4 regions of the Vibrio sp. R11-SG3-ISO3-SZ genome follow, and region 4 is predicted to be linked to each of the others. Evidence: predicted binding sites of a transcription regulator. Region 4 holds the regulator's gene; each other region holds the start of a gene.
What was found. The regulator CRP, encoded in region 4, controls carbon source genes, mostly activating them, when cyclic AMP is high. The targets are predictions, from matches to a motif close to TGTGANNNNNNTCACA.
Positions count from the first base shown of each region.

Region 1: the regulator CRP is predicted to act here: its motif matches at 5,489-5,504, upstream of rppH (RNA pyrophosphohydrolase).
Region 2: the regulator CRP is predicted to act here: its motif matches at 5,198-5,213, upstream of gltB (glutamate synthase large subunit).
Region 3: the regulator CRP is predicted to act here: its motif matches at 6,348-6,363, upstream of cdd (cytidine deaminase).

Region 1 is NZ_JCBDGX010000023.1:20,741-28,831, reverse strand. Features, by position in the region: gene AC6R1O_RS03250 (thymidylate synthase) at 32-883, opposite strand; gene lgt (prolipoprotein diacylglyceryl transferase) at 893-1,714, opposite strand; gene AC6R1O_RS03240 (sulfite exporter TauE/SafE family protein) at 1,769-2,560, opposite strand; gene ptsP (phosphoenolpyruvate--protein phosphotransferase) at 2,569-4,815, opposite strand; gene rppH (RNA pyrophosphohydrolase) at 4,818-5,336, opposite strand; gene mutH (DNA mismatch repair endonuclease MutH) at 5,952-6,617, shown strand; gene AC6R1O_RS03220 (DUF6482 family protein) at 6,625-6,936, opposite strand; gene AC6R1O_RS03215 (NADP(H)-dependent aldo-keto reductase) at 7,080-8,091, shown strand, end outside.
Region 2 is NZ_JCBDGX010000029.1:6,683-14,773, forward strand. Features, by position in the region: gene tolC (outer membrane channel protein TolC) at 1-981, shown strand, start outside; gene AC6R1O_RS03665 (hypothetical protein) at 1,064-1,510, opposite strand; gene arcB (aerobic respiration two-component sensor histidine kinase ArcB) at 1,515-3,857, opposite strand; gene mnmL (tRNA modification radical SAM protein MnmL/YtqA) at 3,991-4,935, opposite strand; gene gltB (glutamate synthase large subunit) at 5,449-8,091, shown strand, end outside.
Region 3 is NZ_JCBDGX010000040.1:1,305-9,395, forward strand. Features, by position in the region: gene cobU (bifunctional adenosylcobinamide kinase/adenosylcobinamide-phosphate guanylyltransferase) at 1-24, opposite strand, end outside; gene AC6R1O_RS05280 (adenosylcobinamide-GDP ribazoletransferase) at 21-830, opposite strand; gene cobT (nicotinate-nucleotide--dimethylbenzimidazole phosphoribosyltransferase) at 830-1,858, opposite strand; gene AC6R1O_RS05290 (flavin reductase family protein) at 1,860-2,471, opposite strand; gene AC6R1O_RS05295 (Rossmann-fold NAD(P)-binding domain-containing protein) at 2,991-3,608, shown strand; gene sbcB (exodeoxyribonuclease I) at 3,789-5,213, shown strand; gene AC6R1O_RS05305 (CidA/LrgA family protein) at 5,229-5,594, shown strand; gene AC6R1O_RS05310 (LrgB family protein) at 5,594-6,271, shown strand; gene cdd (cytidine deaminase) at 6,478-7,365, shown strand; gene AC6R1O_RS05320 (cyclic di-GMP phosphodiesterase) at 7,515-8,091, opposite strand, start outside.
Region 4 is NZ_JCBDGX010000050.1:45,329-53,419, reverse strand. Features, by position in the region: gene AC6R1O_RS06910 (FxsA family protein) at 1-339, shown strand, start outside; gene AC6R1O_RS06905 (aminodeoxychorismate/anthranilate synthase component II) at 470-1,054, shown strand; gene AC6R1O_RS06900 (aspartate aminotransferase family protein) at 1,570-2,781, shown strand; gene astA (arginine N-succinyltransferase) at 2,893-3,912, shown strand; gene astD (succinylglutamate-semialdehyde dehydrogenase) at 3,972-5,429, shown strand; gene AC6R1O_RS06885 (DUF1338 domain-containing protein) at 5,549-6,340, shown strand; gene crp (cAMP-activated global transcriptional regulator CRP) at 6,498-7,130, opposite strand; gene AC6R1O_RS06875 (phosphoribulokinase) at 7,388-8,091, opposite strand, start outside.

The sequences.
Region 1 (8,091 bases), on a different contig from region 4:
TTCTTGTTAATCATTACAGTGCGAATGGCTATTACACTGAGAACGGATAGTGGATTGGGTCATGGTGCTCATACCCTTCCACCCAAAAGTCATCCAAGGTGACCCACGTTTCCAAATCTTCCAAGGTTTTGATCTCTGGGTTGATGTGGAACGTGGGCGCGGCCAAAGGTTCACGCTTCAACTGAACATCTCGCATTAGGGCTAACTGGTCTTCGTAGATGTGTGCATTGACAATCTTGTGGTAGGCTTGTCCGGCTTTCTTGCCCGTAATTTGCGCCATGATCGCCAAGAAGACATACACTTGAACCATATTAAAATTCAGACCCAACGGTACATCACACGAACGCTGTGTGCTGTTGAGGTACAAGGTATCCCCAAGCAGAGAGAAATGGTGGCTATACATGCACGGACGTAAACAGCCCATATGAAACTCACCCGGGTTATAGAAATTGAGGATTTCACCGCGATCATCCACGCCTCGAGTCAGGTCATCGACAATTTTTCGCAGCTGATCAATATGACCGCCATCGGGTTTGGCCCAAGCTCTACCTTGAACGCCGTAGACGCGTCCCATGTCATCGTCACCTTTGCGGTAAGGGTTCTCAAGCCAAGCGGTATTTAAGTTGGCATTGGCATCCCAAGTTTTTGTGCCTAACTGACGAAAATCAGCGGCATTGTCATACCCTCGGATGTATCCAAGCAGCTCCGCCACAGCGGCTTTCCAAAAGCTCTTACGAGTGGTCACGAGTGGGAATTGATTTTGCGCCACATCATAAGTGAGATCGGCATTGATCACCGTTAGGCAACGCTTGCCCGTGCGCTCATTTTCTACCCATTCTCCTTGGTCAACGATGCGCTGACAAAGATCTAAATACTGTTTCACAGCCAATCCTTACTTCGTTTGTTGTGGTAATTCGTCTTTATAAAGCCCACGTCGATATGCCCAAGCGACCATCAAGGCACCAATGATCACCATTGGTAGAGACAAGATTTGCCCCATAGAGATAAACCCGCCAAAGAGGCCCAAATGCGCATCAGGCTCACGTACGTACTCGACCAAGAAACGGAAGGTACCATAACCGGCAAGGAAGAGCCCTGATACAGCGCCAAGCGGACGCGGCTTTTTAATAAACCAGTTGAGAATAAAGAACAGCACTATGCCTTCGAGCAGCATTTCGTATAACTGAGACGGGTGACGCGGCAGTGGACCACCATTTGGGAAGACAAACGCCCAAGGCACATCCGTCACACGCCCCCACAGCTCGCTGTTCATAAAATTACCTAAACGGCCCATACCGAGACCAAACGGCACCAGCGGGGCGATGAAGTCGGCCACACCGAAGAAGGTTCGACCGTTCTTTTTCGCGTACCAGAACATCGCGCTAATGACTCCCAGCAGGCCACCGTGGAATGACATACCGCCGGTCCATACTTTAAACAGATAGAGCGGGTCTTGAAGGAAGAGGTCAAAGTTGTAAAACAGCACATAGCCAACTCGGCCACCAATGACCACACCGAGAAAACCAGCAAACAGCAAATCGGACACCTGCTCTCGTGTCCAGCCACTGCCGGGCTTATCTGCGCGGCGGTTCGCTAGCCAAAGAGCAAAAGCAAATCCCACCAAGTACATTAAACCGTACCAACGGATAGAGAGTGGGCCAATGGAGAGTAATACCGGATCAATATTTGGAAAGTCTAGATATCCCTGGGACATAGGAGAGATTCTCTTGTGGTGTTCAATGAGTTCAAGATAGAAGTTGAGAGTGCGTCACAGTAGCATAGTTCCCGCAACGAACATTAAAAACAGTGCAAATATTTTTTTCAGCCTCGTGGTTGGCATACTGGTCGCTAATGTCGCACCAAAACGAGTGGTCAACATTGAGGTGGAGGCGATCGCCACTAAGGCAGGTAGATAGACATAGCCGAGGCTGCCCACGGGCAGCGCTTGTGCCTGCATGCCGTTAAGAATAAACCCCAACATGCCCGAGATGGCTAACACACAACCACAGACCGATGACGACCCGACCGCTTTTCTCATTTCAATCCCATGACGATTGAGAAACGGTACCGACAACGACCCACCACCAATCCCGGCCAGACTCGACACCACACCAATTCCCATCCCCGTCGAGAGCGTTGCCGCGTGCCCCGGCATTTCTCTCGTTTGAGTCGCTTTGAGAGAAAACAGCATTTGCAAAGAGAGCATCAGAACAATGCCTCCAAACACTTTGGGTAAGTAAGCGGCCGGTATCCACTCTGCGACGTGCGCGCCAAGAAAGCCGCCAATCACCACACCGGGCATCAACCATTTGATGACGAACATATCGACATTACCCAATTTAAAGTGGTTGAGGGCCGATGAGCCGGAAGTGATGATAATCGACGCAAGCGAGGTCGCGAGGGCCATGTGCATGGCGATATCAGGATCAATCCCCGCCAACGGGAGTAAGAAAAGCAACGAGGGGACGACAATCAAACCGCCGCCAATGCCAAGTAAGCCCGCCATCATGCCGACAAAGGCACCGAGTACCAGCAATAAGCCAAGAAATACTACAAACACTGCCTATCCTATCGTTTACCTGCGCGAATAAAGCCGGCAAAACCTTTCTGCTCAAAAAAGGCCTGCATCATAGCATAGATGTCTTTTCCATAAGCTTGTGACAGCGCATTTTGCGCCAAATGTTGCAGCTCATCGACTTGAGTATGTCTGAGGAGATATTTGATCTTAGCGACATTCGAGGTATTCATACTCAGGCTTCGATACCCCAACCCCACCATCAACATCGCCCCGATCGGATCGCCCGCCAACTCACCACAGATGCACACCGGAATGCCTAACTCATCGCAGGTACGGCGAATGTGATCCAGAGCCATCACCACCGATGGATGCATAGATTCGTAGACATCGGCCACGCGTGAGTTATTGCGATCCACCGCCAACAGGTATTGAGTTAAGTCGTTCGTCCCGATAGAGACAAAATCGACTTTCTCAGCAATCATCGGAAGCAGATAAATCATCGAAGGCACTTCAATCATGACGCCAATTTGCGGCATGCTCAGTCGCTCATCGAGCAGTTTGACTTCTTGATAAGCCCGCTCAATCAGCGTGATGGCATCATCCAACTCCTGCGCCCCTGATACCATTGGCAGCAAAATACTTAAGTTATGATGCGTCGTGCTCGCGCGTAGCATCGCGCGTATCTGCATCAAGAAAATATCGGGATGATCTAAGGTAAAACGGATGCCGCGCCAACCAAGAAATGGATTGTCCTCTTCAATCGGCAGATAGGGTAAGGCTTTATCCCCGCCGATATCAAGCGTGCGCATCACCACTCGTTTATCTGGATAACTATTGAGTACCGCTTGATACTGCTGGGTTTGCTCTTCTTCCGAGGGAAACCGGTGCTGAAGCAAAAAAGAAATTTCGGTTCGATAGAGGCCAACCCCATCAACGCCCTGATTGATGGCAATGTTGGTGTCTGCGCTCAGACCAGCATTGAGCATCACTTCCACTCGTTCACCATCCTGAGTGCAAGCCGGAGCTTGAATGGTCTGATTGACCAAGTTAGACAGCTCCGCCTCTTCGTTGACCAGCGCGCGATACTCTCTCAGTAACTGTTTACTCGGTGAAATCAGAATCTTACCGCTGTAACCGTCGACAATCCCCTGCTTACCATTGATCGCTTTGAGATTGAGGTTTACGCCCATCACGGCCGGAATACCGAGCGCACGCGACAAAATCGCAGCGTGCGAGTTCGCCGCGCCCTCTAAGGCAATCACCGCCAGTAACTTGTCTTTAGGGATAGAGGCGAGCAAAGAAGCGGTCAGTTCACGCACCACGAGGATGATTGGGCGCTCAATCAATTGCTGCTCTTTGTCGGTATTGTGCAAGAAAAACAGTAAACGTTGACCCAGCTCGCGAATGTCTTGCGCCCTTTCTCGTAGATAGAGATCCGACATGCGGGCAAAACGGTTCGAGTAGGATTCGACCACTTGTCTCAACGCCCAGTCAGCTCTATCGCCTTTTTGGATTTGCGACTTGAGATCTTTGCGCAACATGGGGTCGTTAAGCAAGTGGGTAAAGAGGTCAAAAATGGCTAAAGCGTCTTTGTTGATTTCACTATCGAGCTTTTTACGCATACGACGAAAATCGCCGAGCGCTTCTTCAATCGCCAGTAAGAGCCACTCTTGCTCTCGTTCGATATCCAGTGTAGAAGCTGGATACACCTCAGATAACTCTGGCTGAGTATCGTCCCACCAGAACTCACCAATGGCCACACCACTTGAGGCAGGCAGCCCTCGAATCGCTTGCTGCTTTTTCTCTAATCGCCAATGACCTTGGGTTTGAGCATGGGCAATAATCACCGCAAGCTGCGCCGCTAGGGTAACAAGGAAGGACTCCTCCATTTCGTCAAACTGACGCGGCGTCTTTTGCTGCACCACCAAAACACCCAACACTTGCTTACGGTGGATAATCGGTGTGCCAAGAAAGCTGTGATAAATCTCTTCACCCAGCTCGGAGAAGTATTTGAAATCCGGATGTTTGGAGGCTTCAGCGAGGTTGAGCGGCTCAGCACTGCGCTTGACCAAACCTACCAAGCCCTCTTCAAAGCGGATATGGATTTTATCCCCTTTAAAGCGCAGACCTTGAGTCGCCATCAGCTCAAGGCGCTGCATTTCTTCATTTGCAAGATAGACAGTACAACACTCCGTACTCATCGCGTTGCACGTTTGCTTAACCAATACATCTAAGGCCTGATGCACATCATCGACCTTAGAAACTTGTTCAACTATTTCCCTTAGTTGAGACAGCATGTCTATCCTCTTTTGTGTTTACGTTTGCCTTTCGTCCTGCGTTCTTTGAACGGCATTGCCATCGAGGCGAACTCTTTCATTGCGCGGCGATACACATCACGCTTGAAAGAAACCACTTGTCGCACCGGATACCAATAACTTACCCAACGCCAACCATCAAATTCAGGGGAACTCCCGTGCTGCATATTGATCTTTGCTTCATCACAATCTAGCCGCAGGAGGAACCATTTCTGTTTTTGCCCGATACAAACAGGTTTTGAGTCCCATCGAACCAGCCGTTTAGGTAGTTTATACCTTAACCAATGACGACTCGTTGCCACTATGGTGACATCACTCTTTGTTAAACCCACTTCTTCATACAGTTCCCGATACATTGCTTGCTCGGGAGTCTCACCGTCGTCAATTCCCCCTTGAGGAAACTGCCAAGAATGTTGTCCGTATCGTTTAGCCCAGAATACCTGACCATGGTTGTTACAGATTACAATTCCCACATTTAAGCGGTAACCATCGCCATCTATCACTGGCCACCCTCTAGTAAAATCTTTTATTACAGTGATTTTTCCACATATCCCCAATCGGAGCAAACTTCCTATTGTGACTCACACTCAATTTATGGCGTCACGCACCTACTCTGCATATTTTTCGGTCAACCCTACAGTTATTCACACAGTTGTGAGACATGGCCCACATTTATTCACCTTTTCTGTGTATAACTATGTGAAGAATCTCGGTTCAACTGATCATTTTCCCGCCAAGTCTCACCTAGCAAAATAAAACAGAAAGAACGCTACGCCACAAAATCATTTAAAAACAATATAATAGAAGAAGACAACTTATTACCAATCCCTTTTTATCTGACATATTTCACGCACAACACAGATCGGTTAAAGATCCACCACAGGACACTTTATCCACACAGGCAAGGTGTAAAATAACAACAACCGCAGAAATCAAGCCTAAAATAGCCCTAAAACCCCTGTTAATTGATCCAGATATTAAAAATATTGCTTAGTGGCGATGAAATTCTGTGGATAAGTCTATTTAGTAGGATCTTTCACCACTTGGGATCCCAAGCAAGATTTCATCGCTCGAATGGATTCGATACAATGGCTCACCGACCTTAAGGAATCGTATTGATGAAACCAGCCCCACACTCCGAGCAAGAACTGTTTGAACGAGCTAGCCAAATCGCAGGGCTCACCTTTGCAGAACTCGCCCAGGAAGCCCAGATGACGGTGCCGGCAAATCTACAGCGTGACAAAGGCTGGGTCGGTCAATTACTGGAATGGCATTTAGGCGCTACCGCAGGCAGCAAACCACAGCAAGACTTTGAGCATCTCGGGATTGAACTTAAGACCATTCCCATCAGTTATAGCGGTAAGCCACTGGAAACCACCTTTGTTTGTGTCGCCCCTTTAACGGGAGTGCATGGTTTAACATGGGAAAACAGCCACGTCAGAAACAAGTTATCACGGGTACTGTGGGTGCCGGTTGAGGGGGAACGAGAAATTCCACTGCCAGAGCGGCGTGTTGGCTCCCCGCTTTTGTGGTCGCCAAGTGTCGAAGAAGAACGTCAATTGCGAGCGGACTGGGAAGAGCTGATGGAGATGATCGTACTTGGCCAAGTCAGCCACATTACCGCTAAGCACGGTGAAGTCCTGCAAATCAGACCGAAAGCCGCCAACAGTCGAGTCTCAACCGACGCCTACGGCGCAACAGGAAAACGCATCAAGACGCTACCTCGCGGCTTTTACTTGCGTACGCAATTTACCGCCAACATACTCGCTCGTCATTTTATTTAGCGCCAGCTCAATGCGTCGTGAGCGACAACGCCACATCGTGAAAACGAGGTCCACTGCCCGAGCCACACTCATCATAGGTGTTGTGCAATCTTAAGTAGGCGCGCTCAACACCGAGTTTCAACAGCGCCTCTCTTACCTGCTCTATCGAATCAAAATGAAGGGGTTCTTCTCCTTCTCTGATGGGTTCGAGCTTATGCTTGTATTCCACCGCTAACAAGTATTGCGATACATCGGAACATCCGATAACGAATACCTTGGGCGGCTGATAACTCTCTTTGTGATCGCCGTGAATCCATTTATCTAACTGAACTTTTTGCATCGCGCACCTTCATCCCTTAAAAACCTGGATCTCTTAAAGATAGTCAAGACGCAGAATTTTGCGAAATTGTTAATAAACCCTATATCCACCAGCCACACCTTGCCCTATATTGGAGTTATCTCCACTGGAAACTAGGAAGGTTCATGCAATACAACAAGTTACCGCACTCATCTCTCGAAGTCAGTCAGATTGCTCTTGGAACCATGACCTTTGGTGAACAAAACACAGAGCAAGACGCATTCAGTCAGCTAGATTATGCCTTAGAGCGTGGCGTCAACTTTATTGATACCGCCGAAATGTACCCGGTACCGCCCAAAGCGCAAAGCCAGGGGTTAACCGAAACCTATATTGGCAACTGGCTCAAAAAATCAGGTAAGCGTGAGAAAGTCATTTTAGCGACCAAAGTCGCCGGTCCACGTAGCGTGCCTTATATCCGTGACAACATGAGGCTCGACTGGCGTAACATTCACCAAGCCATTGATGATAGCTTGCAGCGTTTGCAAACCGACTATGTCGACCTGTATCAAATCCACTGGCCTCAGCGTCAGACGAACTGTTTCGGTCAGCTTAATTATCCTTATCCGGATCAGCAGCAGGAAGTCACCCTGATCGAAACCCTAGAAGCCTTGGCGGAATTGGTCCGTGCAGGAAAAGTACGCTATATCGGCGTCTCTAACGAAACTCCTTGGGGAGTGATGTCGCTGCTCAAACTCGCAGAGAAGCATGAGTTGCCACGGATCGTTTCGATTCAAAACCCCTACAATTTACTTAATCGCAGCTTTGAAGTCGGGCTTTCTGAAATCAGCCATTTCGAAGGCGTGCAACTTCTGGCCTATTCCCCGCTCGCCTTTGGCTGTTTGAGTGGTAAATACCTTGATGGTGCCAAACCCACAGGCGCCCGTTGCAGCTTGTACGAACGCTTTGTGCGCTACTTTACGCCACAAGGGATCGCCGCCACACAGGCGTACGTCTCGCTGGCGCGTGAACATGGGCTGGATCCCGCGCAGATGGCATTGGCTTTCGTCAATCAAAGACCGTTTGTCGCCTCCAATATTATCGGTGCCACCAGCCTGACACAGTTGAAATCCAATATTGACAGTCTCGATATCACTTTAAGCCCTGAACTGCTTGATGGCTTGCAAGCGATTGGTATTC
Region 2 (8,091 bases), on a different contig from region 4:
GCCCGTCAACAAGACGCCTCTTATGCGGCGATCCAACAAGCGTTGATCCTACGTGTTGCCACTGCCTATTTTGATGTGTTGCGCGCACAAGACAACCTCGAATTTGTCCAAGCGGAAAAAGCCGCGGTCGGTCGTCAGCTTGAGCAGACTAAGCAGCGTTTTGAAGTGGGCCTGTCAGCGATTACCGATGTGCATGATGCCCAAGCACAATACGACTCAGTGCTTGCCGATGAAGTGCTGGCGCAAAACACATTGACCAACAGCTATGAAGGGCTACGTGAGATCACGGGTCAATCGCACTCTGAACTGTATGTGCTCGATACGGACCGTTTCTCGGCAACGAAAACTCAAGCGGCCATTGATGCCCTAGTGGAAGAAGCGCAGCAGAAGAACCTCAGCTTGCTCTCAGCGCGTATCGCGCAAGATGTGGCAAAAGACAACATCTCTTTGCAAAGCTCTGGTCACCTACCGTCATTAACCCTCGACGGTGGTTACAGCTACACGGATTTAGACAAGTATTACAGCGACTCTACAAACGGTACCACTAACGACTTTAATATCGGTCTTAACCTTAGCGTGCCACTGTACACCGGTGGTGCGACGACCTCGCTCACCAAGCAAGCGGAATTCAACTACGTTGCTGCCAGCCAACAACTTGAAGCGACCTACCGCAGCGTGGTGAAAGATGTTCGTGCGTTCAACAACAACATAAGCGCATCGATTGGTGCCCTGCGTGCTTATGAACAAACCGTCGTCTCTGCAAAATCCGCGCTGGAAGCAACAGAAGCGGGCTTTGATGTCGGGACACGTACCATCGTTGACGTACTTGATTCAACACGTCGTCTGTACGATGCCAACAAAAACCTCTCCAATGCACGTTACGATTACATCCTAAGCGTGCTTCAATTGCGGCAAGCTGTTGGTACCTTGAGTGAGCAAGACATTCTTGATATCAACGCGGGTTTGAAAGCGTCAAGCTAAGCCCACACGTGACTGACAATAAAAAATGGTTGGCTTGTGGGCCAACCATTTTTTCATCTAGATTCTTCTAACCTAATAGCGTTTAGTAGACCTTATCAACCGTCACTTGGTTTTGCACCAGCCACTTCACCATGCCATGGTAAGTAAGAGCGACGGCTACATCAATCGGCTCTTCGCTGCCCACATCGAACGGCTGACTGAAGGCCACTTCCCAGTGATGCTCATCTTGAGTACGCAAATCAAATTGGTCTGGCGTCAACTGCCAAAGCTGATCGCCCTGCTTGAGCGTGACGGTTTCCACATCAAGCTCCGCAGGTAACACGGCATTGCTTTTGATGTACAAGGCCCCGTGCAGTGTATCTTTGATGTCATCACCCACTGTGGGCATTTTATCTAACCAGAGGTTGCTTTCGAGCACCACGGTTGCCTCAGCGACATCGAGTTGATCGCTGCTGTTCCACACCACATCTTGTGCCGCACATCCGAGCAGCAAAGCACTGCCCAATACAAGAGAGACTAACTTTTTCATCACGTTACCTTTGTGCTAACCAGTCTTTGAGAACTTGAATATCATACTGGTATTCGTTTTTCATTTCCTCAACCCAATCATCAATGTTTTCCCACCAAGCGGGTAATTGGGGTGATTGCGCCTTTTGCGCCACACTTTGAATGCGTTTTAACCCTATCGAGCCGGCCGCCCCTTTGATCTTATGCGCTTCAGAGACGATACCCTCTTGATGTTTGGCAGTCATGTTGGAATCGAGCACTTGCAAATACTCTGGCATCATCTCTTCAAACATGGTGATGCTGTCAAGCACGGGCTGTGGCCCGACGATGCCGACATAAGACTCCAACATATCGATATCGAGCAGCTGCTGATAGGCTTCAAGATGTTCGTGGCTGTCAGGCGCGGTTTCGCTCTCTGTTGGCTCACTGCCCGATTGCACCTCGGAGAACTTGGCGATCACATCTAACACCGCTTTCACCGACAGCGGTTTACTGATCGCATCGTCCATCCCTTGGTTGAGATACTCGCTTTTATCCTTTATCACGTTAGCTGTGAGCGCGACCAAAGGCGGCAGGTGAGAGTATGTGCGACGGAAATAACTCGCCACATCAAAACCGGTCATATCGGGCAATTGGATATCGAGGAACACCAGATCATAGATCTCTGGATCAAACATCTCCATCGCTTCAGCGCCATCCATCGCAATCGTCACTTCATGGCCGAGGCTCTCAAGCAGTGAACGCGCTACGGTGACATTCAGCTCGATATCTTCCACCATAAAGATATTAAGCTCTTGTGACGCGGCTTGCGTCACCGACTCAGGTTCATTCAAAGAGACAAGCGGCGCTTTGAGCGTCACAGTAAAGGTACTGCCAAAGCCCTCTTCACTGCTGACGGTAATGTCACCTTCCATCATGTTGATCAGTTGTTTAGAGACCGCAAGACCAATCCCCGTCCCGACTGCGTGCAGGTTGTCCGTTTCCGATTTGACTTGATAATACATGGCAAAGATCTTATCGAGCTCCGCCTCGGGAATACCGATACCACTGTCTTCCACCTCAAAGCTAATGTAGGCATGAGCGTCGTCTGTTTCTGCACTAACGCTCATCACCACCCCACCTTCTTTGGTAAATTTCATCGCGTTGCTGATCAAATTCCACAGCACCTGACGCAGACGAGTCGCGTCCACTTCGATACCGTGAGGCAGCTCGCTAAGCCGCTCAAGATCAAAACGTAGGCCTTTTTGCGAGGCCATCAGCGCAGAGATACTCTCCATCTCTGCCACGAACTCTTCAAAGTTCATCGGCTCTGGATAGAGCTCCAATTTGCGACGATCAAACTTATCCATATCGATGATATCGTTGAAGATATTCCCGAGCGTAATCGCGCTGACGTTAATGGTTTGCATGTGCTTGCGCTGCTCTTCACTGAGCTGCGTATCAAGCAACATGCGGCTCAATCCCACAATCCCATTCAGCGGGGTGCGCAGTTCATGGCTGATGGTGGAGATAAACGTGGTTTTATCGCGACTGGCTTTCTCCAGCGACTCTTCATGACGTTTACGCTCGGTGATATCGCGGCCAAAACCCACCAGCCCTAAATGACGACCGTCCTTACTGTAAAACGGCACTTTGCGCAGCTCAAAGTAATTTTTTCGCCCATCTGGATATTCCAGCCACTGCTCGTAGGTCAACGCGCGATTGTCGGCAAACACCTTTTGGTCGGTATCGACAATCGGTTCCGCTATTTCTCGGCTATAAACATCCCAAGGGGTTAAACCGACTAACTGGCTCTCTTTCTTACCAGTCAACTCTTCCATCGCTCGGTTACATCCAGAGAAGACCCCATCGGCGTTACGATAATAGATAAGATCGGGCGAGGCATCGATGAAGGATCGCAGCAGCGCGGTGCGCTCCGCCAACTCGACTTGAGTACGCTCACGTTGATAGACCTCATTTTCAAGATCTTTCATCGCTTCTTCGCGCGCCGATTCGGCTTTGATCCGCTCTTCAATTTCTTGATTGAGTTTTTCGATGTTTTGTTGAAGTTTGTAGTTCAGCTCTTGGTCTCTTGAACGCATGTCTTTGAGTTTAGAGACGAGCTTGGATAAGCGTTGACGAGACTCTTCAAGCTGATCCACCACCACAGAAAGAAAATAGACCGCCCAAGGTGTGATCAGTAGACCAAAGAAGACTGAGCGAACGATGTCAATATCATCCACGTGGCCACTTAACACCAGCGTGATCCCCACCTGGACCACCACGGCCAGTGCCACCAACGCCAAAGCAAGCAAAATTGAGAAACGTAAAATGCCAAGTTTGACCAAGAGGTCGACATAATACTGAGCGAGGTTTTTTATCGGTTTCATTAAACGCTCCGAGCCTAGAATCACCACTGCCTCATGATGGACAGTGGTTTCATACTACCTGTTTTGCCCTTGGGCTGCTAAAGCTTCTCTGACTCGGGAACGTTTAAATGTGGGATGTGTGAAGCGACAAGGCTTAGGGCGTGGCAAGTGGCGGCGCTGTGTAAACGAATGGACGCTCAATCAACGAACCTTGCGCACCCAACGCATTGAGTGAACGACCAATTTCCGTCATCGCCAGCCAGCGGTTTTCACACCAAAGCGGTGCCAACAAGGTAGGTCTGCGTGCCGCCGAAGAGACGCGATGATAGACCACTTCCGGTGGCGTCATGCGGATCATTTCACTGGCAATAGCAACATATTCATCAAGCTCAGGCGCCTGCAGTTTACCAGCTCGCCACGCTTTAGCCATGGTACTGCCTTCTACAATGTGCAAGCCGTGCAGTTTGATGCCATCGGTACCCACCGCCAACACTTGGTGCAAAGTCTCCAGGTTGTCATCGCGTGTTTCGCGCGGCAAACCCACAATCAGGTGAGTACACACTTTGATCCCGAGCGCTCTAGCGCGCTCAGTGATGCGCGCATAACACTCAAAGTCGTGGCCACGGTTGATGCGTTTAAGGGTGTCGTTGTTGGCGGTTTGTAAGCCAAGCTCTAGCCAGATTTCATAGCCTTGCTCAACGTAGTCAGAGAGCAGTTCAAGCACCGCATCAGGCACACAATCTGGCCGCGTCCCTACGCACAATCCGACGATGTCCGCCGCTTTGAGCGCCTCTTCATACATCGACTTGAGCACTTGCACCTCAGCGTAGGTACTGGTGTAAGCCTGAAAATAAGCCAGATACTTGTTCGCGCGGCGAATCTCCCCCGCTCGGTCAGTGAGTTGGGCTTGAATGCTTTTTACTTGAGCTTGCTCATCAGCAAACGAAGCGACATTGCAAAAGGTACAGCCACCACGGCCAATCGTCCCGTCGCGATTCGGGCAACTGAACCCACCGTGCAAGGTCAGCTTGTGCACTTTCTCTTTATAGCGACGCTGGAGATCTTGACCAATGGTATTGACTAATTCGTGTAGCTGCATTTCCCACCCAAACGTAAATAAATCTCATTAAGATTTATGTAAAAAAATTACAATCATGAAAATAATTCGGGGAGGAATCTACCGATTTCAAACAGGCGCAACTTTAATCAGAGTCAATAAACATTCATTAAATACAGGCATTTCGCTAAATGTTACGCAAAAGTTAAACGCAATGGTGCATGTTCATGCGAAAAAAGTGGGCGACAAGGGCGAGTTTTCATTGCATTTGCTGCTGACAAAATTGTAGGATACTTACAGTTTTTGTGATTTTTATTACAGACAAAATTGCAAAATCATCGGCGGTATCCACCTCCCACCTATATAAATCACTACATAGTGACAATAAAAACATGGATATCACCAAGGATTGTTTTTCTCGCAATATTTTTCCTGCGAGATACGGAACGGAATCTAAGTCTCCCACCTCGGTTGACTTCGAATCATACAAATCAAGGACAAGACGCCCCTGCGGATTAGGGTAATTGCGTCTAATTGAACTGGAAGGATGTATCTATGGTAGATAGAGAGCAAAGTTCTCAGGGTCTATATACTCCAGAACTGGAGCATGACGCCTGTGGTATCGGTTTTGTTGCTCACCTGAAAAACCGTAAATCACACGAAGTTGTGACTCAAGCACTCGATATGCTCGCTCGCATGGAACACCGCGGTGGTCAAGGTTGTGACCCTTGTAGTGGTGATGGTGCGGGTATCTTGTTGCAAAAACCCCATGAATTTCTTTTAGAAGAAGCAGTAAAGCTCGGTATCAAACTGCCTTCTTTTGAAAAATACGGCGTTGGCGTGGTTCTCTTCCCGAAAGATGAATACAAACGCGAGCAATGTCGTGACATCTTAGAGCGAAACGCCAAGCGTCTCGACCTAGAAATCATTGGCTACCGCGTACTGCCAACCGACAACTCTATGATCGGCGCCGATCCTCTCAGCACTGAGCCTCAGTTCGAGCACGTGTTTGTCACTGGCGGCCCAGGTATGACGCCAGAAGAGCTTGAGCGCAAGCTGTACGTGCTGCGTAACTACACGGTACGCGTCTGCCTTGAGAGCGTGTCGAACATTGGTGATGATTTCTACATCAACTCCATGTCTTACAAAACCTTGGTGTATAAGGGTCAGTTGACCACAGAGCAAGTGCCTCAATACTTCCTCGACCTGCAAAACCCAACCATGGTGACGGCGCTAGCCTTGGTACACTCTCGCTTCTCTACTAACACCTTCCCGAAATGGCGTCTGGCGCAACCTTTCCGTTATATCGCCCACAACGGTGAGATCAACACCGTTCGCGGTAACTTAAACTGGATGAAAGCCCGTGAGGCGATCATCGAGTCGGATCTGTTTACACAAGCAGAAATCGACATGCTATTGCCTATCTGTCAAGAAGGCAGCTCGGACTCTTCAAACTTCGATATGGCGCTTGAGCTACTGGTCCTCTCAGGTCGTAGCTTGCCACACGCATTGATGATGATGATCCCAGAGGCATGGCAAGAAAACAAAACCATGGATCCGACACGTCGCGCGTTCTACCAGTATCACGCAAACATCATGGAACCTTGGGACGGCCCAGCGTCAGTCTGCTTTACCGATGGTGTCCAAGTAGGTGCAACGCTCGATCGTAACGGCCTGCGCCCGTCTCGCTACACCGTGACCAAAGACAACTTCCTTGTGATGGCGTCTGAGTCTGGTGTTGTGGATATTGCCCCAGAGAACGTCGAGTTCCGCGGCCGCTTGCAGCCAGGTCGTATCTTCGTTGCGGACTTAGAGCAAGGTCGCATTATCTCTGACGAAGAAGTCAAAGATACCATCGCAGGCGCTCAGCCTTACGAACAATGGGTGAAAGATAACCTACTTAGCCTGAAGAAACTGCCTGATGCGAGCAACCAGTTCAGCCAGCCTTCTCCAGAGCGCCTTCTCCATCGTCAACAAGCGTTTGGTGTCAGCACTGAAGAAGTGAATGAAATCATTGTTCCAATGGCGAAAGAAGGCAAAGAGCCACTGTCTGCCATGGGCGCAGACTGGCCATTGGCTGTCTTGTCTCACCAGTCTCAGCATCTATCCAACTACTTTAAGCAGTTGTTTGCTCAGGTTACCAACCCACCGATCGACCCGATCCGTGAGCGTATGGTGATGTCACTCAATACCTACCTAGGTAAAGATCATAACCTGCTGACTGAAACTCCGCTTCACTGTCAAAAAGTGGAACTGGAATCTCCAGTGCTCGCGAACTCTGAGCTAGAGAAATTGCGTGCGATCGACAACGAACACCTACAGGCGAAAACGCTCGATATCGTGTTCCAAGCCAATGAAGATCAAGGCAAACTAGAGCGTGCATTGAAGCGTATCTGTCAATACGCCGAAGATGCGGTGGTCGATGGCTACTCGATCATCCTACTCACAGACCGCGCAGTGAACTCAAACCACGCGGCTATTCCAGCCATGTTGGCCGTCGGCGCCGTTCACCATCACCTGATCCGCAAAGGTCTACGCGCGAAGTGTGACATTGTGGTTGAAACCGGTGATGCGCGTGAAACGCACCATTTCGCGACGCTACTTGGCTACGGCGCCAATGCCGTCAACCCGTACTTGGTAATTGAGACCATTGTTGAGCTGCAACGCACCAAGAAGCTCGATCCAGAAGCCAGCCCACGCGATCTGTTTGATAACTATCGCAAGGCGATCAACGGCGGCCTGCTGAAGATCTTCTCTAAAATGGGCATTTCAACCTTGCAGTCTTACCATGGCGCACAGATCTTTGAAGCGCTTGGTATCCACAAATCCGTGGTCGACAAATACTTCACGGGTACCGTCTCTCGTATTCAAGGTTTGACGCTCGATGACATCGCAAAAGAAGTCCTCATTCGTCACCGTGTCGGTTACCCCCAACGCGAAATCCCAGTGCAAATGTTGGATGTCGGCGGCGTCTACCAGTGGAAACAGCGTGGTGAAAAGCACCTCTTCAATCCTGAGACGATTTCGCTGTTGCAACAATCAACACGCAACAAAGATTACGATCAATTCAAGCAATACGCGGCCGCGGTGGATAAGCAAGGCGACAACGCGGTGACGCTGCGTAGCCAGTTGGAGTTTGTTAAGCACCCTGCTGGCTCAATTCCCATCGACGAAGTAGAACCGATTGAAAGCATCGTG
Region 3 (8,091 bases), on a different contig from region 4:
GCCAAGCACCAAATGAATCGTCACCCTGCACCTCCAGTGAGAATGGGACCACCGAATGCAAGCAACGTGAGATAACAAAGCAACTCCATGATCTGCTGCGCCGCGCCCAAGCAGTCACCGGTAAAGCCGCCGAGGCGCGCCTGCAACCAGCGTTTAAAGCCAAAGCGAAACACCACAGCGACAATCACTAGCGCTAGCACCGCGCCTGCGGATAAAAACAGACACGGCACTGCAGCCGTCATAAGGAGAATACCTAATTCAAGCCGAGTTTGACGCTGCGCCAAGGGCTTACTTTTACTGCCACCGAGATCGCTGACGTAAGGCATATCGAAAATTAACGAGGCGGCCACCGCACGACTCAAGGTATAGCCGACAATAAGGATCACACCGATGGCAGTGATACTTTGACCTACTTGCTCGATGAGTTCACTCAGCAAAACAAACTTGCCCAGTAGCGCCATGATAAGTGCACTGGCGCCATAGGTACCGATGCGGCTGTCTTTCATGATCTCGAGGCGGCGCTCGGTGGTCATGCCGCCGCCAATACCATCCGCCATGTCCGTCAAGCCATCTTCATGAAAGGCGCCGGTAAGCATCAAGCTAAACACCATCATGACAAACAGCGCCGCACTGCTGGGCAGCCACCACTGCGCTGCGCCATACACCAAGGCGCACAACGCGCCCAAAATGGCGCCGACCAACGCAAAATAACGCCCGGCTTGGTTCATGCGCGCCTCACTATAAGGCGTCGAAGACGGGATAGGGAGACGCGAGAAAAATCCCAACGCCAAACAAAACAGTTGCCATTGATATTTGCTCGCGCGCCACATTAGACCGTTACTCCGGCTTCTTCAAAGCTCGCCATCGTGTTGTAGAACTCGGCGGCGCTGCGCAGCAAAGGCACGGCCAATACCGCGCCAGTGCCCTCACCTAGGCGCAGCTGCAAGTCAAGCAGCGGCAAAGCTTCCAGTCTTTGCAGCAACAATTGATGACCCGACTCATGCGAGCGGTGGGCAAAAATCATCATCTCTCGGCTTGAAGGTTCAAGTTCGCTTGCCACCAACGCCGCTACACTGACAATGAAACCATCAACCAGCACCGGCACTTTCGCTTTAGCCGCCGCCAAGAAAGCGCCAACCATCTGCACAATCTCAAACCCGCCGACCTCGGCCAATACCTCTTTCACCTCTAGGCCGTCACAGCGCGCAACACCTTGAGCAACCAGCGCCACTTTGCGCTCGTACTGCTCATCGGTGATGCCCGTTCCGCGGCCGACGCAGCGCTCAACCGGCTCCTTGATCAAAGCACTCAGTAGGGCCGCCGCGCTACTGGTGTTACCAATGCCCATTTCACCAAACATCACCAGCTCAGAGCCAGATGCGATCACCTTGTCGACCACCTGCGCCCCCAGACGCAAGCCGTTCTCGACCTGCTCAGCACTCATCGCCGCTTGCTCGGCAAAATTGTGGGTTCTCTCGCCAAGACGCTGAGAGATAAACTGCGCCGAGTCAGACTCCACCGGCAGTAAGATTCCGCAATCAACGACAGTAAGCGCAACATCGTTGGCGCGGCAGAAACAGTTCACCGCAGCGCCACCCGCTAAAAAGTTAAGCACCATTTGCTGCGTCACAGCGCTAGGCGCAATGCTGACGCCCTCATCGGCAATCCCGTGATCGCCAGCGAAGACGATAGCAGCTGGTTGGTTGAGCGTGATGTGCTGCGCGAGTTTGCCCGCTTTGCTACTTTGAATCAGCGCCAATTGATGAGCGGCTGACTCAAGCAAGCCAAGCGAGCCAAGAGGTTTGGTTTTTTGGTTGATACGGTGCCAAATGGCGTCAGAAAAAGCGTGGTTTAACATGTTATTTGGGCCTAGCTACAGAAAAAACGTCACGAGTCAGAGCGTATTGGCTGCCCCCGAGACGGGAAAGTGGGTTGAGCGACAGAGCATCAATCGTCAGGCGTTCGCCCTCCTCTGTCACGATATTAGGATCAAGGTAGATCTGCTCAATCTTGGCGAAAATAAGGCTTTGCGGGGTATCACCGATCTCTTTGACTTCAAACAGCGAACAACCAAACGCCACCGGGCAACCTTGCACCCGAGGCAGATCAAAACCGTCAAAGCTGACCAACTCAAGACCGTTGGCTACCACTTCTGACTCACCATGCTCTAGGGTTGCGGCGGTTTGCGTCACCGATTCGGCTTGCGCCTGATGAGCGATATGCACCACCATTTTTCGGCTTGCTAGTACATTGCGCGTCGTGTCTTTGATCTCGCCACTGGGCTTTTTGCCCACCGAAAACATCAACAGCGGTGGATTACTAGAAATCGGCGTAAAGTACGAAAACGGCGCCAAATTATAGTTTTGCGTGCCTGATTGCGTCAGTACCCAAGCGATGGGTCTGGGAATCACCGTTTGCGTCATCAAATGATAAATGTCCGCAGGCGGCATGGTCGTCAAGTCAATGTTCATCACGTATCCCTATGGTGAGATTGAATTTTTGTCAGTGTACCGCGAAATACCGTTTTGAACACCCGCCGCTCCTGTTGTGATTGACCATTTGCTGGTCAATTCATCGGTTTTATTGACCTCAACTGGTATTTTTCTCCATTTGTACTATATTTTCATCAATAACGTAGAACGCTTTTGATCAGTAACGTAGAGCGCAAGGAGGTCTGTATGATTGCAAATCGACGTTCAAGTAAACCCAAAAACGGCTCGTCCTCACCCAAGAAAAGCACTCGTCGCTTACCTTTCTCACTCACCTAACCCCAGTTCTTCCACACAAGGACACAAATACCCATTAGATCACGAAAGATAGGATGGGATCATAGACTTTTCACTGATCCTGTAGGATTCTTCGTTCACCTTCTTCGAACTCATGCAGGGCTGACGGTGAACCAGACTGAACACAACCCCAACGAACGTGTACCGCTTGTCGTCATCACGGCAGGCGCCACGGGCCTAATTGGCAACGAACTGATGAAGCAGATGCTCGAGGCCGAGCCGATCGAGGCAATTTACGCGTTATCTCGTAAAGCCTTGCCCTATTTTCATCCCAAGTTAGAGACGCTGATTCACCCTGAACTGGAAGTACAGACGTGGACAGACGACAAACCGACGCCCACCTATGGCTTCATTTGTTTGGGCACCACACGCAAGCAAGCAGGCTCTAAAGAGGCGCTAGAACACGTCGACGTCAAATTGGTGTGTGAGGTCGCGAGCGAAATGAAACTGCTGGGCGTGACGCGTCTCGCGGTTGTCTCGAGTTATGGCGCTTCATCGCGCTCACTGTCTCATTACCTACGCTGTAAAGGAAAAATGGAACTGACCATTGAGCGTATGGGGTTTGAGCAAGTGGTATTCGTTCGCCCTGGTCCATTAGTGGGGCTAAGAGACACCCCTAGAAATGATGAATTGGTTTTGCAAGCGGTGCTAAAAGTGGCGCGCCCACTTATGATAGGTCCATTGCGCAAGCTGATTCCCATTCATGCCAGTGACGTCGCGCGAGCCATGCAGTACGCACTGTTTGCAAAAGAAAAAGGCCATAGCAGAATCCGCGTCCTCGAAAGCCCAGATATGTTGGCGCTGATTGAGCGTTATCGTTAGCAGTCGATGACTCGTAGCGCCTCTACGTTGGCCGTCGAGTCTTATCGTCCTTGATTTGTCCTAACGCGCAGAAAATCGTCACCCTCGCCCTGACGTGAAAGTTTTTCGCCATTTCCCTTGCTTGCGCGCCCTTTCTTGACGGATACTTCACGTCAATCGCACGCAATTTCTGGAGAACCCATGCAATCTGATAATCAACCGACGTTTTTCTTCTTTGATTATGAGACTTGGGGAACCAGCCCAGCCAAAGACAGGCCGAGCCAGTTTGCAGGCGTGCGCACCGATATGGATTTCAACATCATCGGTGAGCCGCTGGTGATTTACTGTCAGCCACCTGCCGATTACTTGCCCGCGCCAGAAGCGGCGCTCATCACGGGTATCACTCCGCAAACGGCGGTCAGTAAAGGGCTGCCAGAACCTGAATTTATCGCCCAGATTCACGCGCAATTGGCAACGCCTAATACCATTAGCTTGGGCTACAACAGCATTCGTTTTGATGATGAAGTGACGCGCTATACCTGTTACCGCAACTTCATTGATCCCTATGCGTGGAGCTGGCAAAACGGCAACTCTCGTTGGGATCTATTGGATGTGCTACGCGCGTGTCACGCATTGCGCCCTGAAGGCATCGAGTGGCCAGAAAACGAAGAAGGCTTTATTAGCTTTAAGCTGGAACATTTATCGGTCGCTAACGGCATTGAACACGCCAACGCGCACGACGCGATGGCGGATGTGATTGCCACCATTGAGATGGCAAAAAAAATCAAAGCCGCACAACCCAAATTGTTTGATTACTTTTTGTCGATGCGCCATAAACGCAAACTCAATGAGCTGATCGATATTGTCAATATGACCCCCTTGATGCACGTCTCCGGCATGTTAGGCCGAGAGTGCCAATACACCAGTTGGTTGGTTCCAGTGGCGTGGCACCCGACCAACCAAAACGCGGTTATCATGGTGGACTTAGCCAAAGATCCTCAGCCACTGTTGGATCTTGATGTCGACGCACTCAACACACGTTTGTACACCAAACGAGACGACCTAGGGCCAGATGAACTGCCCGTGCCGGTCAAACTGGTACATCTCAATAAGTGCCCAATTCTCGCCCCAGCGAAAACCCTCACGGCGGACAATGCCGCTCATATTGGCATCGACCGCGAGCAGTGCTTACAAAACCTAGCCACGCTGCGCCAACACCCAGAAATCCGCGAAAAGTTGATTGGCTTGTACAGTATTGAAAGAGAGTACGCTACTTCATCCGATGTGGATACTCAGTTGTATGACGGTTTCTTTTCTCCTGCCGACAAAGCAGCCATGGAGATCATTCGCCAAACGGATCCGCAGCAACTCGCAGGTCTAGACATTGAATTCAGTGATCCACGCATCGCCCCGCTACTATTTCGCTACCGCGCACGCCACTACCCATGGACATTGGATGAAAAAGAGCAGCAGCAGTGGGCGGCGCATTGCCGCGAGTACTTCGAAAGTCGCATTGAAGATTACATGATCAATCTGGAAAACTTAGTTCATGAACATGAAAGTGACGAAAAGAAAGTCGCTATCTTAAAATCGGTCTATCAATACGTTCAACAGTTGGTCTCTTAAGGCAACACCGCTCTTATGCCTCGTACTTTATTGCACTACTTCATCTCATTTGGCTTGATTTTTCTCTGCCTGATCGCCGGTCTTAATATTCAGCAATGGCTGGAGACCTCGATTCCCGGCAGCATCATCGGCATGCTTATTTTGTTCTCCTTGATGGCAAGCGGCTTGGTGCCCTCAAAGTGGGTCAAACCCGGTGCGACGCTGTTTATTCGCTATATGGTACTGCTGTTTGTGCCCATCAGTGTCGGCTTGATGGAACACTTCGATCTGCTCTACCACAATGCGTGGCCAATTCTGGCAAGTGCGATTGGTGGCACAGCGATTGTCCTCGTCTCTCTGGGCTGGATGCTGGATCGCCTGCTTAAGCGAGGCGACCAATGATGTGGCTACTCGTAACTGTGGTGGTGTTTTTGAGTGCGCGTTGGGTGTGCAGCAGAGTCAACTCACCGTTAATGAACCCGCTGCTGGTCAGCCTAGCGGTTCTTATCCCGCTTCTGACTTGGCTGAGCGTTCCTTTTGAAACCTATTACGAAAGCAATCACTGGATCAATCTCCTGCTGCAGCCTGCGGTTGTGGCCTTGGCCTACCCACTGTATGAGCAGCTCCCCCAAATTCGGGCCAATTGGCGCATCATTATGTTGGCATGCGGCGTGGGTAGCGTCCTGTCAATGGCGACGGCCAGTCTGATTGCCGTTAGCCTAGACACCGACTTAACCTTGATCGCCAGTTTACTCGGCAAATCGGTAACCACGCCGATTGCGATGGAAGTCTCTAGCCATTTGGGCGGCGAACCCGCGATTGCAGCGATCTTAGTGCTGTTGGTCGGCTTGTTTGGGGCAATTTTCGCCTACCCTATCTACGGGCTGTTAAACATCACCCACCCAATTGCAAAGGGTCTGACCATGGGCACCGTCTCACATGCCCTTGGCACCGCGACCTGTGCGGAGAAAAACGCGCAAGATGCGGCGTTTAGCTCTCTGGCTCTGGTGGTATGTGGCGTGATCACCTCCATATTGGCACCGTCATTTTTCGCTCTGGCACTCTGGTTATCGCACTAGCTGCGGCTAGGCAGCGCGCCAGAATTGTGTGACATCACTCATCTATCAGTAAATTTGCACTCGTTACAATCGTAAGTGTGATTTTTATCACTGTATTGTTTGGTGCGTCGCATAGAATGATTGTCCAGTATCACAAGATGTCAACAACCTAGCTATGTTTTCCCTAGCATCGAGCTTGACTCTGAAATAACAATAAAGGATTTACTATGACCAGCCGCATAGAACAAGCCCTGACACAGCTCCCTAGCGACGTTGCCGATTACCTCAAACCCATCGTGCTGAGCGAGTCATTTGATGCCACCCTGTCAGCCGACCAATTTGAGCAGTTAAAAAACATCAGCGGTAACAACGATGCTGATACGCGAGTGATGCTCTTGCCTGTCGCGGCGGCGTTCTCCTACGCCCCCCTGTCTAAATTCTACGTGGGCGCGATTGTGCGCGGCTTAACGGGTCGCTTATATTTCGGTGCCAACGTTGAGATTGCCGGTGTGCAACTCGGTCAAACGGTACACGCCGAGCAATGTGCCATCAGCCACGCGTGGATGAAAGGCGAGCAAGGCATTTCTGACATCACCATCAACTACAGCCCTTGTGGCCACTGTCGTCAGTTTATGAATGAACTGTCGACGGCAAAAGAACTCACGGTTCAATTGCCTGAACGTGAAGGCAAGACTCTGCACGACTATCTGCCAGAAGCCTTTGGCCCTAGCGATCTCGGCATTGAGTCGGGTTTGATGTCTGAGGTCAATCACGGCTATCACAGTGAAGAGGGTGACGAGTTGGTACAAGCAGCACTGAAAGCGCTGAATATGAGCCACTCACCTTACACTCACAACCTGAGCGGTGTCGCACTCAAAACCACCGATGGCTCGACCTATCTCGGTGCGTACGCTGAAAACGCCGCGTTCAACCCAAGCTTGCCACCACTGCAAGTCGCGTTAATTCAACTGTTGATGGCCGGAAAATCCTTCAGCGAGATTGAATCTGCAGCCTTGGCAGAGATGGCCGAAGGCGGAATAAGCCACCTGGCCGACACGCAAGCGACCCTTGAAGTATTGGGACCAGATATTCCACTGACCTATCTTGCGATCTAAGCTTTAACGCCGACAAATTGTGCTCGATAAAAAAGCGCCTTTTATCCACATAACGTGAGTAAAAGGCGCTTTTTCTGTTTACGGTGACAGTGTTGCCTGCGAAGACCTATTCTGCCTACAACGAAAAGTAGCGGCTCACTATCGAGGCATCAAACGTCAAAGAACGGCGTCGCATCCACTTCTAGCTGACTTGGCGCAATCGCTTTGGCAATCTTGACGCTACTGCGTTTGAGATCGACAAAAGCCACATCGACATAATGCTTGTTCTTACGCGAGTAAAAACACTTCACTTCCGGTTTCAACGGCTCAGATTCATTGGATGTCCAGACGATGCCCACTCGCCCATCACTGAGTTCGACTAACGCCCCCACTGGGTACATACCGATACAGTTGATGAACTTATACACCAAGTCACGATCGAGGTGATTGGGCGTGAGGCTCAATAGAATTTTAAACGCCTCTGCCGAGCTCATTCCGCGCTTGTAGACGCGATCCGCGGTGAGGGCATCGTAGATATCCACAATGCAACTCATGCGACCGTGCAGTGGAATTTCATCCCCTTTAAGGCCGTTCGGGTAGCCGTTGCCGTCCAGTTTTTCGTGATGCATCAGACAGACATCACGGCTCACATCACTGAGCCCAGTCACGGACATGATCATATCTTTCGCAAACACTTGATGAAGCTTCATGTGCTCAAATTCTTCCGGTGTTAAGCGTGCCGGTTTG
Region 4 (8,091 bases):
GAAGGCGTGATGCTGGCGGTGGCGGGTGTCTTACTGCTCACTCCCGGTTTTTTAACCGACGCGTTAGGCATGTTGGTGTTACTGCCAGCGCCCCGTGCCATGATCGCCAAAACGCTGATGAGCAAAATGGTGATTCGATCAGTGGGTGGGCAGAGTGGCTTTGGTCATGATCCATTCTCTCATGATCCCTTTTCTCACTCTCATCAAGATCCTTCTCATCAAGACCCTTTCCATCGTGACGGCGCCTCGCCGTTTGAGTCTGACTCGACGCAGGGGAAGACGTTTGAAGGCGAATACGAACGCAAAGACGATGAGAATGACAAGCCGAAATTAAAGTAACTCCGCATAGACGAGTTGAACCTCTGGCCAGCGTTTGCTGGCCTTAATTTTGCGCTTTTCCCTTGCCTTTCTGGCATGGTGTTGCACAATACCGCCCCAGTGAAAACCAACCTGTGTGTCATCGTCACTCATGCTACTGATCATCGACAATTACGACTCGTTTACCTACAACCTCTACCAATACTTTTGTGAGTTGGGCTGCGAGGTGTTGGTGCGCCGTAATGATGAGATCACGCTTGAGGAGATTGAGGCGCTGTCGCCAAGCCATTTGGTGATTTCGCCTGGGCCATGTACGCCCAATGAAGCGGGGATTTCCCTAGCGGCCATTCGCCACTTTGCCGGTAAGCTGCCGATTCTCGGTGTCTGTTTGGGGCATCAAGCGATTGCCCAAGCCTTTGGCGCCAACGTCGTACGGGCGCGTCAAGTGATGCACGGTAAAACCTCCCCCATTATCCATACGGGTAAGAGCGTCTTTAAAGGGCTCAATAACCCCCTAACGGTGACGCGTTACCATTCGCTGGTGGTCGAGGCAAACAGCCTGCCGAGTGAGTTTGAGCTCACGGCTTGGACGACACTCGCCGATGGCAGCATGGATGAGATCATGGGCTATCAACACCGCACTCTACCGATTGACGCGGTGCAGTTTCACCCGGAATCGATCAAAACCGAGCAAGGACATCAATTGCTGGCGAATTTCCTGACGCGCATGGTTTAACGCGCATGATTGAATGCGCATAGTTTAAAACCGTCTTCAAATCGGTCAGCAAGCCGCGTGCAACGTTTGTCTCTTTCCCCTGTGCTGAAAACCGCACTCAGATCACTTTTCTTAACATTTCTTTCATAACTTGCCGTTTGCATAGCGAGTGAAAAACTATTCGCTAGCCAAGTGGCGCTCTGGGCTCACGCCTTGTTGCGTCTGGGTTAAACCCCTGCTTATCTTTGTTATAAGAATAAATTGCTTCATAAAAGGGGTGGCATCGTGCATAAATACTCAAGCTCAATAGGGTTTTGCCTCCTATGGTGCCTCTAAAAAGAATAAATCACTATTGAAATGGTTAATTAATTGTAAATACAATGCTGTGATGGCTGATATGCAAAACATTCTGTTTTCTGTCTCTGTTGGTAACGTGATAAGCGAACGTCGTGAACGACACCAATGAACGAAGAGACGTTTAATGAAGAGATATCGAGCAACAGCGATCCAGTGAGCAGTATCGAGAGGGAAAGACGATGACAACTGAAATGAACGTAGAACGCGGCCTGTTTGATGAGGTGATGGTGCCTTGTTACAACCCAATGGAGATGATCCCAGTGAAAGGCGAGGGTGCTCGCGTATGGGATCAGCAAGGTAATGAGTATATCGACTTTGCAGGGGGGATTGCCGTGAGCTGCTTGGGGCATTGTCACCCTGCGATGGTGAAGGCGCTGACCGAGCAAGGTCAAAAATTGTGGCACCTGAGCAACGTGATGACCAATGAGCCGGCGTTGCGTTTGGCGAAAAAGCTGACCCAAGTGAGCTTTGCCGAGAAAGTCTTCTTTGCTAACTCAGGCGCAGAAGCCAATGAAGCGGCGCTCAAACTGGCGCGCCGCGTGGCAGCCGACAAGTTTGGCCCTGAAAAGTCGGAAATCATTGCTTTTAAACAAGGCTTCCACGGCCGAACCTTCTTTACGGTAACGGTCGGCGGTCAAGCAGCTTACTCTGATGGCTTTGGCCCGAAACCGGGCGATGTCACGCACTTGCCTTACAACGATGTCGAAGCACTGAAAGCGCACATCTCAGATCGCACCTGCGCCATCATGATGGAGCCGCTGCAAGGCGAAGGCGGGATTATCTCACCAACGGACGAGTTTGTTGCGACTGTGCGCGAGCTGTGTGACAAGCACAATGCGCTGCTGATCTTCGATGAAGTGCAAACCGGCAACGGCCGTACTGGCAACTTTTACGCCTACCAAGGTTTGGGTGTGACGCCTGATATTTTGAGCACAGCGAAATCACTCGGTGGCGGTTTCCCGATTGGGGCAATGCTGACCACCAATGCGCTCGCGGAGCACATGAAAGTGGGCACGCACGGTTCGACTTACGGCGGTAACCCGCTAGCGTGTGCGGTTGCTGAGGCCGTGGTTGATATCGTTAGCCAACCAGACACATTGGCGGGCGTTGCTGAGCGTGAAGCCCTGTTCCGTGATGGTCTGAACAAAATCAATGCCAAGTACCACCTGTTCGACGAAATTCGCGGTAAAGGCCTACTGCTTGGCGCTGCACTGAATGAGCAGTGGCAAGGCCGCGCTCGTGATGTTCTGGTCGCCGCAGGTAAAGAAGGCCTGATGGTACTGGTTGCCGGCGCCAATGTCGTGCGCTTCACGCCATCACTGGTGATCAGCAAAGAAGAGATCGAACAAGGTCTCGCTCGTTTAGATAAAGCCATCGCAAGTTTGGTTTAGGTTTTGTGAGTGCCTAGTTTCTAGTTCCTAGTGCCTAGAGTGAGGATTTCCTTTCTCTAGGAACTCGCCTCTAGGAACTAGGCACTTAAATAGCATCAGGAGGGAGTATCGATGCTGGTTGTTCGCCCTATTTCTATTTCGGACTATGACGCGTTGCACACATGTGCGGTGGAGTCTGGTCACGGATTTACTTCTCTACCCGTCAACGAAGAGCTGTTGACGAACCGCATTACCCATTCCGAATACAGCTTCGGCAAAGCCAATGTGACCGAGCCCGGTGACGAAGGCTATTTGATGGTTGGGTTTGACAGCGAGACGGGGGAAGTGGCCGGGTGTACCGGAATCGAAGCCTCGATTGGCTGGGATGTCCCGTTTTACTCGTACCACATTAGCACCATTGTTCACTCATCCCCCAAACTGGGCGTGAATAACGTGGTGAAACTGCTCACGTTTGGCAACAACTACACCGGATGCAGTGAGATTTGTACGCTATTCCTCAGACCCAGTTTCCGTGGCGGGCTCAATGGTCGTTTGATGTCGAAGTGTCGTTTTTTGATGATGGCCGAGCATCCGCATCGCTTCTCGACAACGGTGTTTGCCGAGATGCGCGGTGTCTCTGATGAGAACGGCAACTCGCCATTTTGGCAATGGCTACAAGAGCACTTCTTCTCGATTGATTTCACTATGGCGGATTATCTTACCGGGATCGGTAAAAAAGGTTTCATTGCCGATTTGATGCCTAAGCTGCCGATTTACATCAACTTGCTCAGTAAAGAGGCACAAGCGGTGATCGGCCAAGTGCACGAGAACACCAAGCCGGCGCTGCGCCTTCTAGAGAAAGAGGGTTTCACCTGTCGTAACTACGTCGACATTTTTGACGGCGGCCCAACGGTTGAGTGTGAGGTGCGCAATATTGAGTCGGTGCGAGAATCGTTTCGAGCCAAAGTGAGCATCTCTGAACACGCCAGTTCTCAGGATTACCTGATTGCTAACACCTCATTTGAGAACTTCAGAGCCACCGCCGCCAAAGCGGCGTACGACAAAGAGTCGGGTTCGGTCATCCTAGCGCCAGAGGTGGCGAACGCGCTGCAAGTCGGCGATGGTGACTACGTGCGCATGCTGGCTCAGTAATAGTCAGCCCAGCGATAGTCAGCCCAGTACTGGCAGTAGAATTGGACAAGGAAAACAACATGACTCATTGGATTGCAGGAGAGTGGCTGGCCGGACAAGGCGAGCCGATGAATTCAACCAGCCCGTACAATGACGAGGTCATTTGGCAGGGTGACAGCGCGTCTAGCGCGCAAGTCGAAGCGGCGGTCAGCGCGGCGAGAAACGCCTTTCAGACATGGAAAAAACTCAGCTTTGCGCAGCGCGAAGCCATCGTGCTGGCGTTTGCTGAAAAAGTGAAAGAGAGCAGCGAGCAGATAGCCGAAGTGATTGCTAAAGAGACCGGCAAGCCGTTGTGGGAAACGCGCACAGAAGCCGCGGCCATGGCGGGCAAGATTGCCATCTCTATTCGCGCTTATCATGATCGCACAGGCGAAAGTACCCGTGAAGCGGCGGGTAACCAAATTGTACTGCGCCATCGCCCGTTGGGTGTGATGGCGGTGTTTGGCCCGTATAACTTCCCGTGTCATTTGCCCAATGGTCACATTGTCCCAGCGCTGCTGGCGGGCAACACCGTGGTGTTCAAGCCGTCAGAGCAAACGCCGCTGACCGGTGAGCTAGCGATGAAGCTGTGGCAACAAGCGGGATTGCCTGCGGGCGTGATCAACTTAGTCCAAGGGGGCAAAGAGACGGGCATTGCGCTAGCAGAGTCGAAAGGCATTGATGGCCTGCTGTTTACTGGTAGCGCCAATACAGGTCACCTGCTGCATCGCCAATTTGCCGGTCAGCCAGACAAGATGCTGGCACTGGAGATGGGCGGCAACAACCCTATGGTCATCAGTGAGCACTATGGTGAGCTGGACGCGACGGTCTACACCATTTTGCAATCGGCCTTTATCAGTGCCGGGCAGCGTTGCACCTGTGCGCGACGTCTCTATGTGCCTGTGGGCGACAAAGGCGATGCCTTGGTCAATCGCTTGGTTGAGGCCACACGCAAGCTGCGCGTCGATCAGCCGTTTGCAGAGCCAGCGCCTTTTATGGGCCCACAAATTTCGAAAGCTGCGGCACACTTTATCCTCAACGCACAGGCGAACTTGCAGAGCCTTGGTGGTGTGAGCTTGGTGGAAGCGAAAGCGGGCGAGGCGGCGTTTGTCACTCCGGGGATTATTGATGTCACGGCCATCGAAGCGCTGCCAGATGAAGAGTATTTTGGCCCGCTGCTGCAAGTGGTGCGTTATCAAGGTCTTGAGCGCGCCGTTGAGCTGGCCAATGACACCCGCTTTGGTCTCTCTGCTGGGCTGGTGTCCACCGATGATGATGAGTGGGCCTACTTTGTTGACCACATTCGTGCAGGGATCGTCAATCGCAACCGCCAATTAACTGGGGCAAGTGGCGATGCGCCGTTTGGCGGACCGGGCGCCTCGGGCAACCTTCGCCCAAGTGCTTACTACGCTGCGGATTATTGCGCTTACCCTATGGCGTCGATGGAAGGCGAGCACACCTTGCTGCCTGAGACGTTAAGCCCGGGTGTAGAACTGTAAGACGCACCTTGGGCTCGCTTGGAGCCCAAGGTGTTCGATTCATTGCTAGGTTTGTGATTAAGCCATTCTTTTAAAGAACCAGCTTTACGATTCAGCTTCACGATTAACATGGAGACGTTATGACGCCTGCTCAACTGTTCGATTTACTGTGGCAAGACTATATTTCCCGTCTATGTCCTCAAGCGGCCAAGGTTCATCAGCTTTTAGAAGAAGATGAGCCGCTGATCAATGACCATATTGCGCTGCGCACCTTTAACATTGCGCCGCTCGGTATCGAGACATTGGCTGCGCCATTTATTGCGCTAGGTTACCAAGCGTGCGGTGACTACCTGTTTGAGAGCAAACACTTGGTCGCCAAGCACTACGAGCACGCCGATCCGACGTTGCCAAAAGTGTTCATCAGTGAGCTGAAAGTCGAAGAGTGCTCAGCGCCGCTGCAACGCATTGTCAGCAAGCTGGTGGCACAAGTGGAGGCATCCGCACTGCAAAGCCATGAGTTTTTGTATGCGGGCCGTTTGTGGGATCTCAGCTATGAAGATTTTCAAACCCTCGCCCAAGAGAGTGAGTACGCAGCATGGCTTGCGGCGCACGGCTATGGGGCCAACCATTTCACCGTAAGCGTTAATCAGCTCAAGGCATTTGACGAGGTCGCGGCGGTGAATGAGCACCTGCGCCAAGCGGGCTTTGTCATCAATGAGTCGGGTGGCGAAGTGAAAGGCTCACCAGAGGTATTGCTTGAGCAATCGTCCACCATGGCAGACAAAGTCGAGGTGAGCTTTAGTGACGGTACGCAAGTGATCCCAGGCGGCTTCTACGAATTCGCCAAACGCTATCCGATGAGTAATGGTGAGCTCTACCCAGGGTTTGTCGCGGCGTCAGCGGATAAGATATTTGAGAGTACGAATGGGTAGGGAGTGCCTAGTTCCTAGTTGCTAGAGGGGCTGGTGAAATGGGTGATGGGAACTGGGTACTGGTAAATAAAAAGCCACCGCTGGTAGACAGGGTGGCTTTCTTAATCTTTAAAGGTTTTCTCTAGGAACTAGCCACTAGGAACTCGCCTCTAATGCCCTATCGCGTGCCGTAGACGACGATGGTTTTACCGTGGGCGGAGATCAGGTTTTGCTCTTCAAGCATCTTCAAGATACGGCCAACGGTCTCACGTGAACAGCCGACAATCTGACCGATCTCTTGACGCGTGATCTTGATTTGCATGCCGTCTGGGTGCGTCATGGCATCTGGCTGTTTCGCTAGGTTAAGTAGCGTCTGCGCGATGCGGCCTGTCACGTCTAGGAAGGCGAGGTCACCGACTTTTTGGCTCGTCACTTGTAGGCGGCTTGCCATTTGCGCAGATAGACGCATCAGGATGTCAGGGTTGACTTGGATAAGCTGACGGAATTTCTTGAATGAGATCTCTGCAACTTCACAAGGTGATTTAGCGCGAACCCAAGCGGTACGCTCTTGATCTTCTTCAAATAGACCAAGTTCACCGATAAAGTCACCTTGGTTTAGGTAAGAAAGGATCATTTCCTTACCTTCTTCGTCTTTAATCAGTACCGCCACAGAGCCTTTGACGATGTAGTAAAGCGTCTCTGCTTTCTCACCGGCGTGGATCAATGTGCTTTTTGATGGGTACTTATGAATATGACAATGTGACAGGAACCACTCTAATGTTGGATCGGTTTGAGGTTTACCTAGAACCATAATATCTCACTTCCTCTGCAGGGTACGCTTGCCGCTTTCCATTTTTGTCGCGCCAGTAAAAGGCGCGAAGCCTTGAACAAGGCTTTTTAGGATAAGAGCACTTATTCAATGCTGCAAGCCATCTTTGTTTCGGTTACAAATAGTAGCCTTTTTCAAAAGGGATTTCTTGATTTTAATCGTGTCAAGTTGGTGATTGTTTACGCAAAAATGTGCACATGATCACGGTATGACAAGTAAACGGGTCTTAGGACTGATCGCTAGCCAATTTTACCCGTCTCGATAAGCTGCTGTAGGATAGGTCTGACGATGAGCTCCATCGCAAAACTCATCTTACCCCCCGGCACGACAATAGTGTTGTGGCGCGACATGAAAGAGCCATCAATCATAGCGAGCAGGTATGGGAAGTCGACCTGTTTGATGCCGCGCAAGCGGATCACTACAAAGCTTTCATCCAAACTTGGGATGCCTTTAGCGTTAAGTGGGTTGGACGTATCGACGGTCGGCACGCGTTGGAAGTTGATGTGGGTGCGCGAAAATTGCGGGGTAATGTAGTTGAGGTAGTCATCCATCGAGCGGACAATCGAGTCCATTACCGCTTCGCGTGAGTGACCGCGATCGCGCGTGTCACGGACGAATTTTTGAATCCACTCCAAGTTCACAATCGGTACCATGCCAATCAAAAAGTCGACGTGTTGGGCGACGTTGACCTCACCATCCACCACGCCGCCATGCAGTCCTTCGTAGAACAGCATGTCAGAATTTTCCGGCAAATCTTGCCACGGCGTGAAGGTACCCGGCATTTGATTGTAGGGCACGGCTTCATCGAAGGTGTGCAAGTAGCGACGAATTTGCCCTGTGCCTTCATTGCCATACTGCTTAAAAAACTCAGACAGCGCAGGGAAGTCGTTCGCCTGCGGACCAAAGTAGCTGATGTGGCGTCCTTGCTCGCGCGCTTTGCGGA